DNA from 2 places in the Mesorhizobium sp. BR1-1-4 genome. Region 1 is predicted to be linked to the other one. Evidence: predicted binding sites of a transcription regulator. Region 1 holds the regulator's gene; the other holds the start of a gene.

Region 1 (9,506 bases):
CCACGACCAGGGTCTTGCCCTTGTTCTCGGGCCGCGAGCCGACGACGATGGCCGCCTGCAGGGCCGCGCCCGAGGAGATGCCGACCGGCACGCCTTCGAGGCGGGCGATGAGGCGCGCATTGGCGACCGAATCCTCGTTCGAGACCTTAACGATCTCGTCATAGACCGTGGTGTCGAGGATTTTTGGCGCGAAGCCGGCGCCGATGCCCTGGATCTTGTGCGGGCCGGGCTGGCCGCCCGACAGGACCGGCGAAGCATCCGGCTCGACGGCGACGACATGCAGCGCGGGCTGGCGCTTCTTCAAAACCTGGCCGACGCCGGTGATGGTGCCGCCAGTGCCGATGCCGGCGATGAAGATGTCGATCCCGCCCTGGGTGTCGTTCCAGATTTCCTCCGCCGTCGTCTTGCGATGGATCTCTGGATTGGCCGGGTTTTCGAACTGCTGCGGAATGATGGCGTTGGGGATCGTCGCGGCCAGTTCGTCGGCCTTGGCGATGGCGCCCTTCATGCCTTTCGGGCCTTCGGTCAGCACCAGTTCGGCGCCGAGCAGCGCCAGCATCTTGCGGCGCTCGACCGACATTGTCTCCGGCATGGTCAGGATCAGCTTGTAGCCCTTGGCGGCGGCGGCGAAGGCGAGCGCGATGCCGGTGTTGCCGGATGTCGGTTCGATCAGCGTGGTCTTGCCGGGGGCAATCTTGCCGGCCGCTTCCAGCGCCTCGATCATCGCTACGCCGATACGGTCCTTGACCGAGGCGATCGGATTGAAGAATTCGAGCTTGGCGACCAGATTGGCGACGATGCCCTTCTCCTTGGCGAACTTGTCGAGCCGTACCAAGGGCGTGTCGCCGATCGTGTCGGTGATGGAATCGTAGATGCGGCCGCGGCCGGGTACGCGGGCTGAAGTGACGGGCTTGTTCATTGGTTTCGCTCCCTGGATTTCAGGCAATTGGCAGTAGCCGACAGAATAGGGCTTTCAACCGCGCAAGATAGGCTGCGGCTGGAAAATATCCGAGTGGGGCGCGTGCTGAAAACGCCTGGCACTCGGAAAAGCATTTCCCGAAACAGCCGCGCCAGGGAATGGTTTGGCCGAAACGACCTACTGGCGAGCGGCGATCGCCGCCGCCGCGCCAACCATGAAGGCGCCGGCAGTGCGGTTCAGCACCTTCAGCGCGCGCGGCGACTTCAGGAACCAGCGCGCCTTGGCCGCCAGCGCCAGGTAGGGCACCAGCACGACGAACAGGACGACGACCGTCAGAGCGACGAGAATGCCGTAATCGGCAAGCGTGATCGTCTTCAGGTCGACGATGGTCGGCGTGATGGCGAGGTAGAAGATCATCGTCTTGGGGTTGCCGAGCGTCACGGTGAGGCCGGCGACGAAGCTCGACAGCAAGCCGCCCTTTCCCTTCCTGGCTTCGACGGTTTCAGGTGTGATGCCGGCGGTCCAGAAGCGCCAGCCGAGGAAAGCCAGGTAGGCGACGCCGGCCCATTTGATGGCCAGGAAAACCATGCCGAACTCCTGCGCGACGAAGGCGAGGCCCAGCACCACGGCGGTCAGGTAGGTGAGATCGCCCAGCATGAGTCCGAAGGACATGGCCAGCGACGAGCGAAAGCCCGAGCCCAGCGCACGCGCGACCAGCGCGGTGATGCCGGGGCCAGGAATGGCGGCGGCGATACCGAGTGCGGCACTATAGGCGAGGAATCCGGTGAGGGTCATGGCGCTGGCGTCCAAGGGCAGTCGCGCCCTTGTCGCACGAGGCGGCCTCGGGGAGAACGCCCTGAGCGCGAAATTCGCTTGCACCAGACGGCATGGCCCGGTTCGCAAGGAAGGGTCAGGAGCGGTCGCCGCTATAAGTCACGCGCCAGATCGTGCCGTTGCCGTCCTCGGAGACGATCAAGGATCCGTCGCCGGCCGCCGCAACGCCGACCGGGCGGCCCCACACCTCGCCATTGGAAACGACGAAGCCGGTCATGAAATCCTCGTATTCGCCGGTTGGCTTGCCGTCCTTGAACAGAAGCCGGACCACCTTGTAGCCGGTCCTGTTGCCGCGGTCCCACGAACCGTGCAGGGCAACGAACGCGTCGCCTCGATACGCCTGGGGAAATCCGGTGTCGGCGGGCAAATCCTTGCCATCGTAGAAGGCGATGTTGAGCGGCGCCGAATGCGCCTGCATCAGCACGTCGGGACTGTCAGCCTTGCCGGCGAGATCGGACCGCTCGCCCCTGTGGCGCGGGTCCTCATTGTCGCCGATATAATACCAGGGCCAGCCATAGAAGGCGCCTTCCCTGACCGATGTCGCGTATTCGGCGGGCACATTGTCGCCGAGCCCGTCGCGCTCGTTGACGACACACCATAGCGCGCCGGTCGCCGGCTGGACGGTCATGCCCGAACAGTTGCGCAAGCCGGTGGCGACTGTGCGGCCGTTCTTGCCGTCGGGATCGAAGGCCCGGACCTCGGCCCGGCCCGCCTCGGAACCCCAACTGGCGCCGAGCGGCTTAGCCTTGACCCAGGCGTCGAGCCCGCCCCTGGGCCTCTTGCCCATGTCCTCGGCGACATTCGAGCCGGAGCCGACGGAAAGATAAAGTGTCTTGCCGTCGGGCGAGAAGGCGATGTCGCGGGTCCAGTGGTGGGTCGAAGGAATGTCGGCGACGATGGTTTGCGGCTCGCCCGAGGCCTTCAGGTCGCCATTGCCGTAGGCAAAACGCACGATGCTGTCGCTGTTGGCGACGTAGACCCATTGCGGGTCCTTGCCCGGGGGATAGAAGGCAATGCCATAGGGCCGGTTGAGACCGCCGGCAAAGATGCTTTTCTCAGCGGCTTTCGCGCTGCCCTTCGCCAGGCGATAGACGCGGAGCTGGTTGGCCTTGCTGTCGGCAACGAACAGGTCGCCGTTGGGTGCGATGCGCACGACGCGCGGATTGTCGATCCCCGAGGCGATCAACTCGGCCGAAAACCCCGGCGGCAAATGCGGCTTTGCGTCCGCCGGCATGTCGATCACGCCGGCGCTGTTGGAGGCGGATTTGGTGACATAGGGTTTCGGCAGGTCTTCCGGCTTGATCAGCCGGCGCACGCCGGGCCTGTCCGCGCGCCAGTCGCCGAAGGCGGCCGGGCCCTTGAGCACAGGCTGGTCGGCTGGCTGGGCGAGCGCTGCGGTCGTGACAAACAGTGCGGACATCGCCAGTCCGGCTAATCGCATCACTTCCTCCAATCCGTCATGAAGGAAAGCAACGATCGGTTTGCCCGTGGGTTCCGTTGCGCACCATGCGCAAAACTTCTCGGGTCAGGTCCCGGCAGCGTAAAAATCGTCGTCCAGGCGTTTTTCCAATTCAACGAGATCGGCCGGCAATGGCAGGCCCATGGCGCGCATCTCGCGCAGTTTTTCGCGCAGCTGTTCCTGAATTTCGTGCTGGTCCTCCGGCTGGTTGACCATCTCCTCCAGCAGCAGACTGATCTGGGCCTTGAACGATTCCAGCGCCATTCTTTTTCTCCTTTGCAGCCTGTCTGGATTTACGGTCCCGCCAGGAAAGTCGTTCGCGGTCGAATTCCGGCATGGAAACCAAAGCAATAATTCCTCGGACTCCTTACCTCAGCATGCGGGAAATCAGCTGTGCCGTATAATCCACCATCGGCACGATGCGGGCATAGTTCAGCCTTGTCGGGCCGATGACGCCGAGCGCGCCGACGACGCGGGCGTCCTTGTCGCGATAGGGCGCCACCACCAGCGACGAGCCCGACAGCGAGAACAGCTTGTTTTCCGAGCCGATGAAGATGCGCACGCCCGATCCCTGCTCGGCGAGGTCGAGCAATTGGATCAGCCCGTCCTGCGTCTCCATGTCCTCGAACAGGTGGCGCAAGAGTTCGATGTCGGCCTGGGCGGTGACGTTTTCCAGCAGATTGGCGCGGCCGCGCACGATGAGCCGCGCCGGCAGGCCGCTTTCGGCCCCCGCCCACACCGCAAGCCCCTTCTCGACGAGGTCCTGCGACAGCGTGTCGAGGGCGGCTCTCGTCTCTTCCTTGATGCGGGCGATCTCGGTGCGCGCCTCGGCCAGCGTGCGGCCACGGATATGCGCATTGAGGAAATTCGAGGCCTCGTGCAGTTGCGAGACGGTGATGCCGGCGGGCAGCTCGACGACACGGTTTTCGACATCGCCATTCTGCGATACCAGCACGGCAAGCGCCTTGGTCGGCTCCAGCTGGATGAATTCGATATGCTTGAGCGCCACCTCGTTCTTGGCCGCCAGCACCAGGCCGGCGCCGCGCGACATGCCCGACAGCATCTGGCTGGCCTCGGTCAGCATATGCTCCAGCGTCGCGCCGGAGCCGGAGGCCCGCACCTGCGCCTCGATGGTGCGGCGCTCCTCGTCGGAGAGGTCGCCAAGCTCCATGAAGGCATCGACGAAGAAACGCAGGCCAGCCTGGGTCGGCAGGCGCCCGGCCGAGATGTGCGGCGCGTAGATCAGCCCGAGATGCTCGAGGTCGCTCATCACGTTGCGGATGGTGGCGGGCGACAGCGAGGACGGCAGGATGCGCGACAGGCTGCGCGAGCCCACGGGTTCGCCGTCCCGCAGATAGGAATCGACGATGCGCCGGAAGATGTCGCGCGAGCGCATGTCGAGCGACTGAAGAGCCAGCGACTGCGAGGCGGGATCGACTGCCTTGGTCATTCGGCTAAAAACCTCCGGTTCAAGGATATAGACTTCGGTGGGCCGCGCGCAACCCGGTGTCTGTGTCGGGTCACCGCCCCTTTTCCTTTGCGCCGTGCCCTGCATGCGTCTAAAAGCCGGCCACGATTCAAAAAAATGACAAGAAAGCAGGCCGAATGCGCCCCTCCAAACGCCAATTCGACGAAATGCGCGCCATATCCTTCGAGCGCGGCGTCTCCAAGCATGCCGAAGGCTCGTGCCTGGTGAAGTTCGGCGACACGCATGTCCTGTGCACCGCCAGCCTCGAGGAAAAGGTGCCTGGCTGGATGCGCAATTCCGGCAAGGGCTGGGTGACGGCCGAATATGGCATGCTGCCGCGCTCGACAGGCGAGCGCATGCGCCGCGAGGCCTCCGCCGGCAAGCAGGGCGGCCGCACGCTGGAGATTCAGCGGCTGATCGGCCGTTCGCTGCGCGCCGTGGTCGACCTGCAGGCGCTGGGCGAACAGCAGATCACCGTCGACTGCGACGTCATCCAGGCCGATGGCGGCACCCGCACCGCTTCGATCACCGGCGGCTGGGTGGCGCTGTATGACTGCCTGCGCTGGATGGAAGCGCGGCAGATGGCCAGTGTTTCGAAAGTGCTGAAGGATCATGTCGCGGCGATTTCCTGCGGCATCCATGACGGCCAGCCGGTCATCGATCTCGATTATATCGAGGATTCCTCGGCCGGCACCGACGCCAATTTCGTCATGACCGGCAAGGGCGGCATCGTCGAGATCCAGGGCACCGCCGAGGGCGAGCCCTTCTCCGAAGAGCAGTTCGCGGCCTTGATGGGCCTGGCCAAGAAGGGCATTTCCCGGTTGGTCAGCCTGCAGCAGATGGCGGTGGCCTGAGTTTTCGATGCCGAGCCTGGGCGCCCCCCTCTGGCCTGCCGGCCATCTCCCCCGCAAGGGGGGAGATCGGATGTTGTCGAGAGCTTCGCCAATAATCAGCATAGAATACCACGAGCCGGCGCTCGCGCTGCCAATCTCCCTCCTTGCGGGGGAGATGGCCGGCAGGGCAGAGGGGGGCGCCTCGTGACACCCTCCGCCATTCTTGAATCCGCCCTCTATGTCACCGACCTCGCTGAAGCAGAGGTCTTCTACACCGATATCCTCGGCCTCACTCTCCTCGGCAAGGTCGACGGCCGCCACCTTTTCTTCCGCTGTGGCCCGGGCGTCCTGCTCGTCTTCAACGCCGAGGCGACCAGAATTCCGCCCGCGCCGGACGCAAGGCTGAAAGTGCCGCCGCACGGCACGGTTGGCGAAGGCCATCTGTGCTTTGCCGCAAACGCCGCTGAAATCGAGCTTTGGAAAACCCATCTCTTGGCGAAGAAAATCGCCGTCGAAAGCGAATTCGAATGGCCGCAAGGTGGCCGTTCGATCTATATACGCGACCCTTCGGGCAATTCGATCGAGTTCGCCGAGCCGAGAATCTGGGGCCTTTGATGCACTCGCCAAACCTCCATACGCTTGATGGCAAGAAGATCGTCGTCGCCAGCCACAATGAAGGCAAGCTGCGCGAATTCGCCGAGCTGATGGGACCGTTCGGCTTTGAGGCGAAATCAGCCAAGGCGTATGGCCTGCCCGAACCGGACGAAACCGGCACCACCTTCGAGGAAAACGCCTACATCAAGGCCTTTGCCGCCGCAAAGGCGACCGGCCTGCCGGCACTGTCGGACGATTCTGGCCTGTGTGTCGACGCGCTCGACGGCGCGCCCGGCGTCTATACCGCGAACTGGGCCGAGACACCAGACGGATCGCGCGATTTCGCCATAGCCATGCAGCGCACCGAAGTGGCGATGCAGGAAGTCGGCGCGGCCACGCCCGAGCGGCGCACGGGCCGCTTTGTCGCCGTCATCTGCCTCGCCTTTCCCGACGGCGAGGCCGAATATTATCGCGGCGAGGCCGAGGGCACGCTGGTCTGGCCGCCGCGCGGCGAGCTCGGCTTCGGCTACGATCCGGTGTTTTTGCCCAATGGCTTCGACAAGACCTTCGGCGAGATGAGCGCGGAGGAAAAGCACGGCTGGAAACCCGGCCAGGCGACGGCGCTGTCGCACCGCGCCCGCGCCTTCCAGAAATTCGCCCAAGCCCGGCTTGGTTCGGTGAGGCCTGGCTCGGCATGATCGGACCCGGCACCACCATGGCGCTCGACCGCGGTCCCGGCTTCGGCGTCTATGTCCATTGGCCGTTCTGCGCGGCCAAGTGCCCCTATTGCGACTTCAACAGCCATGTCCGCCACCAGCCGGTCGACCAGGAGCGCTTCGCCGCCGCCTTCGAGGCCGAGTTGGCAACGATGCGCCAGCGCACCGGGCCGCGCGAAGTGACCAGCATCTTCCTCGGCGGCGGCACGCCGTCGCTGATGAAGCCGGAAACCGTGGCCAGGGTTCTGGACGCCGTGGCTGGGAATTGGACGGTGCCTGATGGCATCGAGGTGACGCTCGAGGCCAATCCGTCCTCGGTCGAGGCGGAGCGGTTTCGCGGTTACCGGGCGGCGGGCGTCAACCGCGTCTCGCTTGGCGTGCAGGCGCTGAACGACAAGGATTTGCGCTTTCTCGGCCGGCTGCACAATGTAAGGGAAGCCTTGCACGCCATCGGGCTCGCGCGCGAAATCTTTCCGCGGCTCTCCTTCGACCTGATCTATGCGCGGCCCGGGCAGACGCCGGAGGATTGGCAGGCGGAACTCGAACAGGCGATCGGCCATGCCGCCGACCACCTGTCGCTCTACCAGCTGACCATCGAGGAAGGCACGCCCTTCCATGCGCTGCACGCGGCGAAGAAATTCGTCGTTCCCGACAACGACCACGCCGCCGATCTCTATGCACTGACGCAGGAAATCACGTCGGCGCACGGCCTGCCGGCCTACGAGATCTCCAACCACGCCAGGCCGGGGGCCGAGAGCCGGCACAATCTGACCTATTGGCGCTACGGCGAATATGTCGGCGTCGGCCCCGGCGCGCATGGCCGCTTCGTGGAGAACGGCCACCGTGTGGTGACCATCGCCGAACGGATGCCGGAGACCTGGGCCAATCTGGTCGAGGCCAAGGGCCATGGCATCACCGGCGGCGAGCTGCTGACGCGCTCCGAAGAGGCGGACGAATTTCTTTTGATGGGGCTGAGGCTCGCCGAAGGCATCGACCTCTCGCGCTACGAGGCCTTTTCCGGGCGCGAGCTGTCGAGCGCTCGGCTGTCGGTGCTGCAGGGCGAGGGGCTGGTGGCGCCGATCGGCAACGCCCGGCTGCGTGCCACGCCGGCCGGCATGATCGTGCTCGACGCCGTGGTGGCGGATTTGGCGCGCTAAACCTTGAAAAACGTCCTCTTCGTCTGCAGCCAGAACCGCTTGCGCAGCCCGACCGCCGAACAGGTGTTTTCCACGCGGCGCGACATCGAAGTCGCCTCGGCTGGCACCAATCATGACGCCGACACGCCGCTGACGCACGAGCTCGTCGGCTGGGCGGACATCATCTTTGTCATGGAGAAAACCCACCGGACGAAACTGCGGAAGCAATTCAAGGCCAGCCTGAAGGCGGCCAAGGTGATCTGCCTCGATATCCCCGACGATTATGAATTCATGGACCCGGAGCTGATCGCGCTTCTGAAGGCGCGCGTGTCCCGGTATCTGGACTGAGCGCTTGCGTTCGCCCCTTCGCCTTTGGCCGAACACCGTTGACCCCGAAGCCCATCTGCCCGAATTGTAGCCCCCGATCCTCCCGGCTCCGGACGTCATGGCCACACGCGAACCACCCAAACCCACGGACGCCCCGCTCACCTTCGCGGTGCTGGTGTTCCCCGGCTTTCCGATGATGGCGTTCAGTTCCGTCATCGAGCCACTGCGCGCCGCCAACATACTGGCGAAGCGGGAATGCTACCGCTGGATCATCGTCGGGGCGACCCAAGGGACGGTCGAGGCCTCGAACGGCGTCGTCATCCAGCCAGGCTTTTACGCCGAGGCAGCGCCCAAGGTCGACCGCATCGTGGTCTGCTCGGGCGGCGACGCCGACCATCTCGTCGCCGAGGACGCCGCGAGCTGGATCCGCCGCAGCCTGCGCGCCGGCGCTCATATCGGCGCGGTCGCGGACGCGGCGTTCTTCCTCGCCCGCGCGGGCCTGCTCGACGGCCATGCCTGCACCTTGCACTGGACCAGCCAGGCCGCCTTCACCGAGGCGTTCCCCAACATCGAGCTGCGCCGCGATCTCTACGTCATCGACCGCAAGCGTTTTACCTCGGCCGGCGGCGTCGGCAGCCTCGACATGATGCTGGAGATCGTCACCCGCGACTACGGCGCCGAGCTTGCCGCGGGCGTCGCCGAATGGTTCGTGCACAGCCAATTGCGCTCGAGCGTCGACCGCAAGCTGATGCCGCTGCGCCTGCGCACCGGCGTGCAGAACGAGCTGGTGCTGTCGGCCATCGCCATCATGGAAGACGCGGTGGAGGAGCGGCTCGGCATGGCCGAGCTGACGGCGAAGCTCGGCGTTTCCTCCGACAAGCTCGAACGCTCGTTCCGCTCCGAACTCGCCATCTCGCCCAACGGCTATTATCGGCGGCTCAGGCTGAAACGCGCCGCCGACCTGCTGGCGCATTCGACGCTTGCCGTGCGCGACGTGGCGCTGGCCTGCGGCTTTGCCTCGATGTCGAGCTTTGCCCGGGCTTTTCGAGAGGAGCATGGCCATGCGCCGAAGATGGCGAGAAGGCATTAGCGCGAGCGTTGACGCGGGAGGCGTTGGCGGGACAGCGCCCCCCCTCTGTCCTGCAGCGGTATCCCGCACAACCCACGCGGTTTTCCGCACAATCGCCCCGATCCCCCTGCGCCATGCTCTGGCCCTACAC
Region 2 (9,506 bases), on a different contig from region 1:
ACCGACCCGATCCACAGGGCCGAGGCGAGCTGCCCGCCGCTGGGATTGCCGACCAGCCAGTCGCCTTCGCCCTGAAGATCAGCGCTTGTCGAAGCCATAGGCGCCTCCCAACGTCCTTGCCGCACGGCAAAAAAGCTGACAGTCTGTCAGCATTCCAGAAACTGATACTTGATCATATTTCTTGTCAACCGGAATTTGGGAACTCGTGCGAAAGATCGGTGCATGACGCAAGCCAGTCGAACGATCACCGAGCCCAGGCGCAGGCCCAAGCAGGAGCGCAGCCGCGAGCGCATCGACGCCATCCTGTCGACCACCATGCGGCTGATCGGCGAGAAAGGCATCGACGCCGTCACCATGAAGGAGGTCGGCATGCTGGCGGGCGGGCCGATCGCCACCGTCTACCACTACTTCCCCAACAAGTCGGCGATCCTGGCGATGCTCTATGAGCGGTTCTCGGAGGTCAGCCGTGCCAGGTTGGCGGCGATCGTCGCCGATGTCCGCGAAGCCAAGGACGTCATCGCCGCGTCCGATCGGCTGCTTGACGACTACCTCAGCCGGGTCGCCGGCGATCCGGCCATCCAGGATCTGCAGAACGCCATCCAGGCCGACAAGGCGCTGAAGAATCTCGACATCGCCGAAACCCGGCATCAAGCCAAGATGTTCTGCGACCACGTCATCGCCTTGCTCGAGCCGGAAAAGCACGAGCAGTTCGAACGCATGGTTCTGCTGATCTTCCAGCTCGCCGGCGGCGTTGTGCGCCTGGCGCTTGCGCAAGGCGAAGTGGAAAGCCGCCGGACCATCGAGGATTACCGATCGATCATCCACACCCAGTTGCGGCTGTTTCTTTAGCGACCGGCAACCGGGGGCCTATCTCGCCCGGCGGATGAGGCCTTCGAAACCATCGGCCAGGTCGGAAGCGCCGGCCGCGAACATCTTCACCAGGTTCTGCGGGCGGCCGGGCGTCTTGTTGGCATCGAGGAGAACAGCCCTGCCCTCATGCATGACGAAATCGAATTTCCCATAGTCGAAGCCGAGTTCACGCCGCCGTTCGCGCAGTTCGTCGGGAACAGCGGCGGGCTCGCGCCGGATCGTTTCCGATGCCTTGACCAGGCTGTTTGGCGAGACGTAGCGGGTGCAGCGCTCGCGCTCTCCGCAAAACACCCAGAAGCGCACCGCAAAGCCGTCAGGTTCTTTTTCCGGGATGAACTTTTCCACGACCAGATCATCGCGATCGAGGACGCCATCGGGAACGTCGTCCCGGGATTGGTAGACCTCGTAGGACGGCATGGCTGGCACGTGCGCAAAGGGTGCCGGTTGGCCGGCACGCCTCGACCGCCGATTGAGCCGTGTCTCCGGAATGCCCTGGTTGTTGAGATTGCTTTTGATGATGACCGGGCCCAGCCAGCCGTCGCCCTCGGCCAGAAGCGCTCCGCTTACCCGCCGTTTCGATATGTCGGCGGCCCCGACATTGAGGCATAAGGGAAAACTCCGCGCATATTCGAGATAATCTGCCGGTGTCGTTGTCGCATCGACGTGCAGAACCGCGACATCGGCGCTGGATTGTCCGGAGAGGCCAGGCTGAATCCGGACCGAATGGCCCCGCCTCTTCAGGTCCTCGAGAATATCGAAAAGCATGTAACGGCTATTCCGGCGCAGCAGAAGGCCGCGGCGACCCAGAAACCGGTCATGCTCATGCGTTATGACAATGATGCGCGCCACCAGCTAACCTCTTGGCTTCCATCCCCACTTCCATTAAGCGGCTCTAATCAATCAATGCCAGACTTTCCTGGGCTCCAACGGGTCTGCATGACGAATCATTGGGACAGTTATCATCGGCACTGGAAGCTCCTGGACGCCCCGCTCCGGCCGACGCCGGAAACCGTCGGCATATTCGAGCGCGAACTCGATCTCGGAAATGCCGATGTACTTCTGCTTGGGGTGACACCTGAACTGGCGGTTCTAGGCAGATCGATGTTGGCGATCGATCAATCGGCTGCCATGATTTCCGGCGTATGGGCCGGCGACAACATCTCGCGAAGGGCGATGGCCGGCAACTGGCTTGACCTCCCGGTCGAGCGGGAATGTTTCGACGCGGTCATCGGCGACGGCTGCCTGTCGGCGGTCGATACCAAGGCCGCGCGCGGTTCGCTGTTCGGTGAAATCGCAAGGGTGCTAAAGCCTGGCCGGCGTGCGGCGATCCGCGTGTTTGCTCGGCCGGAAACCGCGGATGACCTGCGCGGCATCGAAGCTCTGGTCCTGGCCGGCGGAATCGAGAATTTCCACGCGCTCAAATGGCGGATAGCCATGGCGTGCACGACCGGCGACTGCGACAGCAGCGTCGATGTGCAAGCAATCCGTGCGGCATTCGACAAGCTGTTTCCGAATCGGGAGGCCCTTGCCGCATGCACCGGATGGAGTATGGCATCCATCAACACGATCGACGTCTATGCGGGCTCCGAAACGAAGTACAGCTTCGCGACGCTGGCCATGCTGGAGGATGAGGCGCGCGGTTGGTTCGACCAGGTGCGCGTCGTGCCAAGCGGCAGTTATCCCCTGGCGGAACGTTGTCCGCTCCTGGTGCTCGGTTCGGCCAAGCTTCGATAAGTCATCGCCATCCTACCAAGAGGCGCTCCGCGCGCCTTGACTCTGGCAGGTCGGCGGCCTATTTCAGCGCCACGTTAGCACTCGCCTTTGGTGAGTGCTAACTATGTGTCCGGCGCCGCCGGACGGAGGAACTGTTTCTCACCGTTCTCATCGAGGAAGAAAAAATGGCAAAGTCGAAGTTCCGCCCGCTTCATGACCGCGTGGTCGTTCGCCGGGTCGAATCCGAATCCAAGACCGCTGGCGGGATCATCATCCCGGATACGGCGAAGGAAAAGCCGCAGGAAGGCGAGATCATCGCCGTCGGCTCCGGCGCTCGTGACGAAGCTGGCAAGCTGGTCCCGCTGGACGTCAAGGCCGGCGACCGCATCCTGTTCGGCAAGTGGTCGGGCACCGAAGTCAAGCTCAATGGCGAAGACCTTCTGATCATGAAGGAATCCGACATCATGGGCATCATCGGCTGATTATCGGCCTCACCCTCAACTTGAATTTTTCGGGCTCTATCCGAGCCCCTGCCAGGAGCTAAAACATGGCTGCCAAAGACGTAAAATTCTCTCGCGATGCCCGTGAGCGCATGCTGCGCGGCGTCAACATCCTCGCCGACGCGGTGAAGGTCACGCTCGGTCCCAAGGGCCGCAACGTCGTCATCGACAAGTCGTTCGGCGCCCCGCGCATCACCAAGGACGGCGTCACCGTCGCCAAGGAAATCGAGCTTGAAGACAAGTTCGAGAACATGGGCGCGCAGATGGTCCGCGAAGTTGCTTCGAAGACCAACGACATCGCCGGCGACGGCACCACGACCGCGACCGTTTTGGCGCAGTCGATCGTCCAGGAAGGCCACAAGTCGGTTGCGGCCGGCATGAACCCGATGGACCTGAAGCGCGGCATCGATCTGGCCGTCACCGAAGTGGTCGCTGCTCTCGGCAAGGCCGCCAAGAAGATCAAGACCTCCGAGGAAGTTGCCCAGGTCGGCACGATCTCGGCCAATGGCGACGAGTCGGTCGGCAAGATGATCGCGGAAGCGATGCAGAAGGTTGGCAACGAAGGCGTCATCACGGTTGAGGAAGCCAAGACCGCCGAGACCGAACTCGAAGTCGTCGAAGGCATGCAGTTCGACCGCGGCTATCTCTCGCCCTATTTCGTGACCAACGCCGACAAGATGGTTGCCGAGCTGGAGGACGTCTACATCCTCCTGCACGAGAAGAAGCTCTCCAACCTGCAGGCGATGCTGCCGGTCCTCGAAGCCGTCGTGCAGACCTCGAAGCCGCTGCTCATCATCTCGGAAGACGTCGAAGGCGAGGCGCTCGCCACGCTGGTCGTCAACAAGCTGCGTGGTGGCCTGAAGATCGCCGCCGTCAAGGCGCCGGGCTTCGGTGATCGCCGCAAGGCCATGCTGGAAGACATCGCCATCCTGACCGGTGGCCAGGTCATTTCGGAAGACCTCGGCATCAAGCTCGAGAATGTCGGCCTCAACATGCTCGGCCGTGCCAAGAAGGTGTCGATCTCCAAGGAGAACACCACGATCGTCGACGGCGCCGGTAAGAAAGCCGAGATCCAGGGCCGCGTCGCCCAGATCAAGCAGCAGATCGAGGAGACCACCTCGGACTACGACAAGGAGAAGCTGCAGGAACGTCTGGCGAAGCTCGCCGGCGGCGTTGCGGTGATCCGCGTCGGCGGTGCGACGGAAGTCGAAGTCAAGGAAAAGAAGGACCGCGTCGATGACGCCCTCAACGCGACCCGCGCGGCCGTGGAAGAAGGCATCGTTGCTGGCGGTGGCGTTGCCCTGCTGCGCGCTTCGGCCAACATCAAGGTGACAGGCGTCAACGCCGACCAGGCCGCCGGCATCAACATCGTTCGTCGTGCGCTGCAGGCTCCGGCCCGCCAGATCGCGGCCAACGCTGGTGCGGAAGCCTCGATCGTTGCCGGCAAGATCCTTGAGAACAAGGGCGCGACCTTCGGCTACAACGCCCAGACCGGCGAATATGGCGACATGATCGTCATGGGTATCGTCGATCCGGTCAAGGTCGTGCGCACGGCCCTCCAGGACGCGGCCTCGGTCGCCGGCCTGCTCGTCACCACCGAAGCCATGATCGCCGAAGCTCCGAAGAAGGATTCGGCTGGCGGCGGCATGCCTGGCGGCATGGGCGGCGGCGGCATGGGCGGCATGGGCGGCATGGACTTCTGATCCAGCCCTTACCAGCCTTCACATACGGAAAGGGCGGCAGCGATGCCGCCCTTTCTATTTTGGTGCAGGTTGAACCGAGCGTAATCTGTCAAGCAAGGCAGCGGCTTCTCTGTAGTATCTGTGCTTCTCACCTGGGTTCTGACGAAGGAGCGGAACTATCGTTTCAAGTTCGGCGACCGCTTCTTGGTCTCGGTTCTGATTATTCAATATCCCGGCTCGCAACCATCGCGTGCGGAGTGTCACAGGATGTTCCGCACCGTGAACACACTGCGAGACAGGCAGCAGGCCATCAACCTCGTTCAGAGCAGCCGCCATCTTACCCGCGTCCTTCAGCAGCGAAGCATGCAGATAGCGTGTCACCAGTGTCGCCGGATGCTCGGCGCCGCGAACCTGTTCCTCGATCGGCAGCAGGGCATCGAGCTCGCCAAGAGCCGCTACTGTCTGGCCAGCGTCCCTCAGCAGGGAAGCGCGCAGAAAGCGCGTCGCCAGTGTCGCTGGATGTTCGGCACCGCGAATCCGTTCCCTGACTGGCAGAAGTGCATTAACCTCATCCAAAGCCGCTACTGTCTCGCCCATGTCCTTCAGCAACGACACGCGCAGATAGCGCGTCGAGAGCGTGTCTGGATGTTCACTGCCGCGAGCCCGTTCTTCAATCACCAGCACGGCGTCAACCTCATCCAGAGCTTCTGCATTCCGGCCTGCATCCTGCAGCAGCGAGGCGCGCAGAGCTCGCGTCGAGAGCGTGTCTGGATGTTCGTCACCTCGAACCCGTCGCTCGACTGGCAGTAGAGCATCAACCTCGTCCAGAGCTTCCGCCGTCCGGCCCGCCTCCTGCAACAGCGAGGCGCGCAGATAGCGCGTCGAGAGCGTGTTTGGATGGTCAACGCCGCGAATCCGTTCGTTAGTTACCAGCAGGGCGTCAACCTCATCCAAAGCCGTTGCCGTTTGGCCAGCATCCTGCAATAGCGAGGCGCGCAGAGCGCGCGTCACTAGCGTCGCGGGATGCTCGACGCCACGAACCCGTTCCTCTTTTGGCAGAAGCGCATCGATCTCGTTTAAAGCAGCGGCCGTCTGGCCCGCATCCTGCAGCAGCGAGGCGCGCAACGCGCGCGTTCGCAGTGTTTCTGGATGCTCGGCGCCGCGAACTCGTTCCTCTACTGGCAGCAGCGCATCGACCTCGTTCAGAGCAGCGGCCGACTGGCCCGCATCTCGCAACAGCGAGGCGCGCAGAGCGCGCGACCTTAGCGTTTCTGGATGCTCGACGCCACGAACCCGAGCCTCGACCGGCAGCATGGCATCAACCTCGTTCAGAGCCGCCATCGTCTCGCCCGCATCCTGCAGCAGCGCAGCACGAAGATGGCGTGTCGAGAGCGTATTTGGATTCTCAAAGCCGCGAACTCGTTCCTCTGTTGGCAGTAGGGCATCAACCTCGTTCAGAGCCGTCGTCGTCTCGCCTATGTCCTGCAACATCGAGGCACGCATATAGCGCGTCCCTAGCGTGGCAGGATGCTCGATGCCAAAAACTCGTGCCTCGACTATCAGCAGGGCATCAATTTCGTTCAGAGCAGCCGCCGTCTGGCCCGCATCCTGCAGCAACGAGGCGCGCAGAGCGCGCGCCTGGAGCACTTCTGGATGGTCGACACCGCGAACCCGTACCTCGATTGGCAACAAGGCATCAATGTCGTTCAGAGCTGCTGCCGTCTCGCCCGCGTCCTTCAGCAATGATATACGCAGACGGCGGGTCAAAAGTGTCGTGGGGTGCTCGGCTCCAAGTACTCGCTCCTCGACCGGCAGTAAGGCATCGACTTCGTTCAGAGCCGTTGTCGTCTCGCCCACGTCCTTCAGTAGCGACACGCGTGTATAGCGATTTGTCAACGTCTCGAGGTCGTCGCGCCCCTTAAGCCTCGTAAACAGATCAATGTTAGGCCCGATCCGACTCAAGGCTTGGCCGATTTGACCAAGATCGGCGAGGGCTACGGCACGGTAGAACTCCGCAACACCTTTGACAAACGAACCTTGCTCCGACCTATTGCTCAATCCTTCTGAAATCGACAGCACTTCCGCGGGCAGGCCGAGGCCCCGCAACGCCGTTAGCCATGGCCACGTCGCACCCGTCGTTTCGGGTGCCAAATCTCCGAAAAACCGCCTGCAGATAACTACCGCGCGACGAAGCAGGCGTTCTGCAACATGGTATTGTCCCAGATCGTAGTTTTGTCTGCCACGAACCAAAAGCGCTTCGGACGCTGCAATCGCATCTTCTTCCGAATCAAGATGCAAGAAAAAGCGTGCGTCGTCCCATTTGGGATCGAGCGGTTCATAGCTTCCTTCCGCGATCGCGTCCGCTGCGTAAACCTCCGATAACTCGGCGTGAATGGCTGCAGCTTTCCCGCCCATGGGTGACAGGGCGATAGCACAGTTCGCCAGTCGCATGGCTTCGTCCAAGTGATGTTCGCCAAAATCAGGGGCGATTGAGACGTGATGCAGCGCCAGATCACCGCAGATGAATGCCACATCGGACCGAAGCGACTCCAGACAATCACGTAGTGCCGCGATCGCTTGCTCTTCATTGCCATCGGCACGAAATTTCTCTGCGTGAGCGAGGACGTGGCTCGGAAGAGTGAGGGACATTTCTTTTATGCGGTTATCTCGATCTTCGAGCCCAGCGAGGAGATGATTCCGCTGTCCCTGCAAACCGGAAATCTGTTGCTCCAACCCGGCTATCTGTTCCCCAAGCGCCTTTTTACTGCTGCGAATTGCCCAGCGAATGCATAGCCCACCGGCTGCAACAAGTGGCGCGAGAAATGCCAATCCATCCGCCAGTTTCTCGACTGGCGATAACAGTAAGAAACTCGTCCACACACCAGGCCAGAAAGCCAGGAATTCGGTGACGACACTCGCTTGCTCAGACATGCCCACCCCAACTGTAAAGCTGACCGAAAATATGGTGTCGCCAATCGAACGAAAAGGGCAGCAAAGCAGAAAGTCGTGCGATCAAAATTCACTTACACTAACTCGATGAGCAGCCAGTGCCGTACATCGTCACGAAATGCCCCTGTGCTGTTTTGAAATTCTGCAATCGATCTAGGCGGTAGTCTCCGCCCGCTGTGCCACCTTGCCGGCGAGCACGGCCTGCTCGATAAGGATGGCCACCTCATCGGCCACTGCGTTGAGCGATGAGCGATCGCGGGTGGCGCGGGCAATCACCATCAAGCCTTCCAGCGAAGACTCGACCAGCAGCGCCAGTGCCTGCGCGCGACGCTCGGGCACTCCTGCCCTGACGAAAGCCTCACGCAGCAAGCCGATCCACTGTTCGAAGGCAGAGCGGCACAGTTCGACAAGGTCGGGCACATCGCCTGGCGAGTCCAGCACGACCGGCGCGACCGGGCAGCCGAGTGAGAACCCATTGTCTTCCAGCATGCGTCCCACCGATTGATAGATGTGATGGACGGCGACCGCAGGGTCGCGTTCGGCGGCCAAAGCCTCGCCCAGACGCTCGGTTACCTCGGCGACGCTGGCGCGCGTCACCTCGATGACCAGCTGATCCTTGCCACCGGGAAAGTGGAAGTAAAGCGAGCCGCGCGGTGCGCCGCTGGCGCTCAGAATGTCGTTGAGCGAAGTGCCGTGATAGCCGCGCCGCCGCAATAGCAGTGCAGTCGCCTCGATCATCCGCGTGCGTGTGTCTGTCGCCATGTCACCCCCTGCCAGGAGCGCGCATTATAGGGCTTGCCTGTAATAGGACAACCGGTCTACATAATATGTAGATCGGTCTATATATTTTGGAGTTGGGGTAGTTTGAGTATCCACGGGAAGGGCGAGACGGAGCCCGGTGCGCGCGGAAGCCGTCGGAGCGCGTGAGCCTTCATTTCATCAACCAGAGGAGAGACAGCAATGACAATTCGCGAAGCATCGGCCGAATGGCACGGCCCGCTCAAGGAAGGTTCCGGACGGCTCAGGCTGGGCAGCGGCGTGTTCGAGGGCGCCTACTCGTTCCCGTCCCGCTTCGAAAACGGCCCCGGCACCAATCCGGAGGAACTGATCGCGGCCGCCCATGCCGGCTGCTTCTCGATGGCGCTCACCGCCGTCCTCGGCAGTGAAGGTCATGTTGCAAGCGACATCCACACGACCGCCAAGGTGCATCTGGGCGCCACCGCGGCCGGGCCGACGATTACCCGCATTGAATTGGAGACGGAGGCGAACGTCCCCAGGCTCCCCGCCGCCGACTTCGAGCGGCTAGCGCAGTCGGCCAAGGCGGGATGCCTCGTGTCGCGGGCGCTGGCCGGCGTCGCCACGATCACGCTGAAAGCGAACCTCATAAGTCACTGAACGGAAGGAGAAATCGCATGACCCAGGAATTGATCATCGACATCACCACGGCCAACCGCTCCGGCGAAACAGCTGAAATCATGCGGCGCTACAACGATGTGTTTCAGCGTCACGATCCCTCGGCTCTCGACGATCTGGTGGCGCAGGACTGCGTGATCGAGAACACCACGCCGGCGCCGCACGGCGCGCGCCGCGCCGGCAAAGCAGCCTGCGTCGAGCTGTGGTCGGCGATCGCCACCGCACCCGGTACGCGCTTCGACCTCGAAGAGACTTTCGTGGCCGGCGACCGCGCCACGATCCGCTGGCGCTACTGGATGGCCGACGGCAATTCGCTGCGCGGCGTCAACCTGATGCGCGTCGCGGACGGGCGGATCGTCGAGGCGATGGGTTATGTCAA

Evidence for each region. The regulator HrcA, encoded in region 1, represses chaperone genes, less so after heat shock. The targets are predictions, from matches to a motif close to GTTAGCACTCNCNNNNNGNGAGTGCTAAC.
Region 2: groES (co-chaperone GroES) is a predicted target of HrcA. The motif match lies at 2,678-2,706, and genes of this name have one in related genera.

Annotation. Positions count from the first base shown of each region.
Region 1 covers NZ_JAIUIB010000001.1:612,930-622,435, reverse strand. Annotated here, with positions in the region: gene cysK (cysteine synthase A) at 1-919, opposite strand, end outside; gene LB571_RS03085 (LysE family translocator) at 1,097-1,714, opposite strand; gene LB571_RS03080 (PQQ-dependent sugar dehydrogenase) at 1,830-3,173, opposite strand; gene LB571_RS03075 (hypothetical protein) at 3,279-3,476, opposite strand; gene hrcA (heat-inducible transcriptional repressor HrcA) at 3,580-4,662, opposite strand; gene rph (ribonuclease PH) at 4,818-5,534, shown strand; gene LB571_RS03060 (VOC family protein) at 5,718-6,128, shown strand; gene rdgB (RdgB/HAM1 family non-canonical purine NTP pyrophosphatase) at 6,128-6,805, shown strand; gene hemW (radical SAM family heme chaperone HemW) at 6,802-7,980, shown strand; gene LB571_RS03045 (low molecular weight protein tyrosine phosphatase family protein) at 7,984-8,307, shown strand; gene LB571_RS03040 (GlxA family transcriptional regulator) at 8,405-9,376, shown strand.
Region 2 covers NZ_JAIUIB010000004.1:137,427-146,932, reverse strand. Annotated here, with positions in the region: gene LB571_RS09895 (MFS transporter) at 1-98, opposite strand, end outside; gene LB571_RS09890 (TetR family transcriptional regulator) at 223-849, shown strand; gene LB571_RS09885 (hypothetical protein) at 868-1,635, opposite strand; gene LB571_RS09880 (class I SAM-dependent methyltransferase) at 1,594-2,604, shown strand; gene groES (co-chaperone GroES) at 2,769-3,065, shown strand; gene groL (chaperonin GroEL) at 3,131-4,786, shown strand; gene LB571_RS09865 (tetratricopeptide repeat protein) at 4,841-7,696, opposite strand; gene LB571_RS09860 (TetR/AcrR family transcriptional regulator) at 7,868-8,476, opposite strand; gene LB571_RS09855 (OsmC family protein) at 8,675-9,109, shown strand; gene LB571_RS09850 (nuclear transport factor 2 family protein) at 9,127-9,506, shown strand, end outside.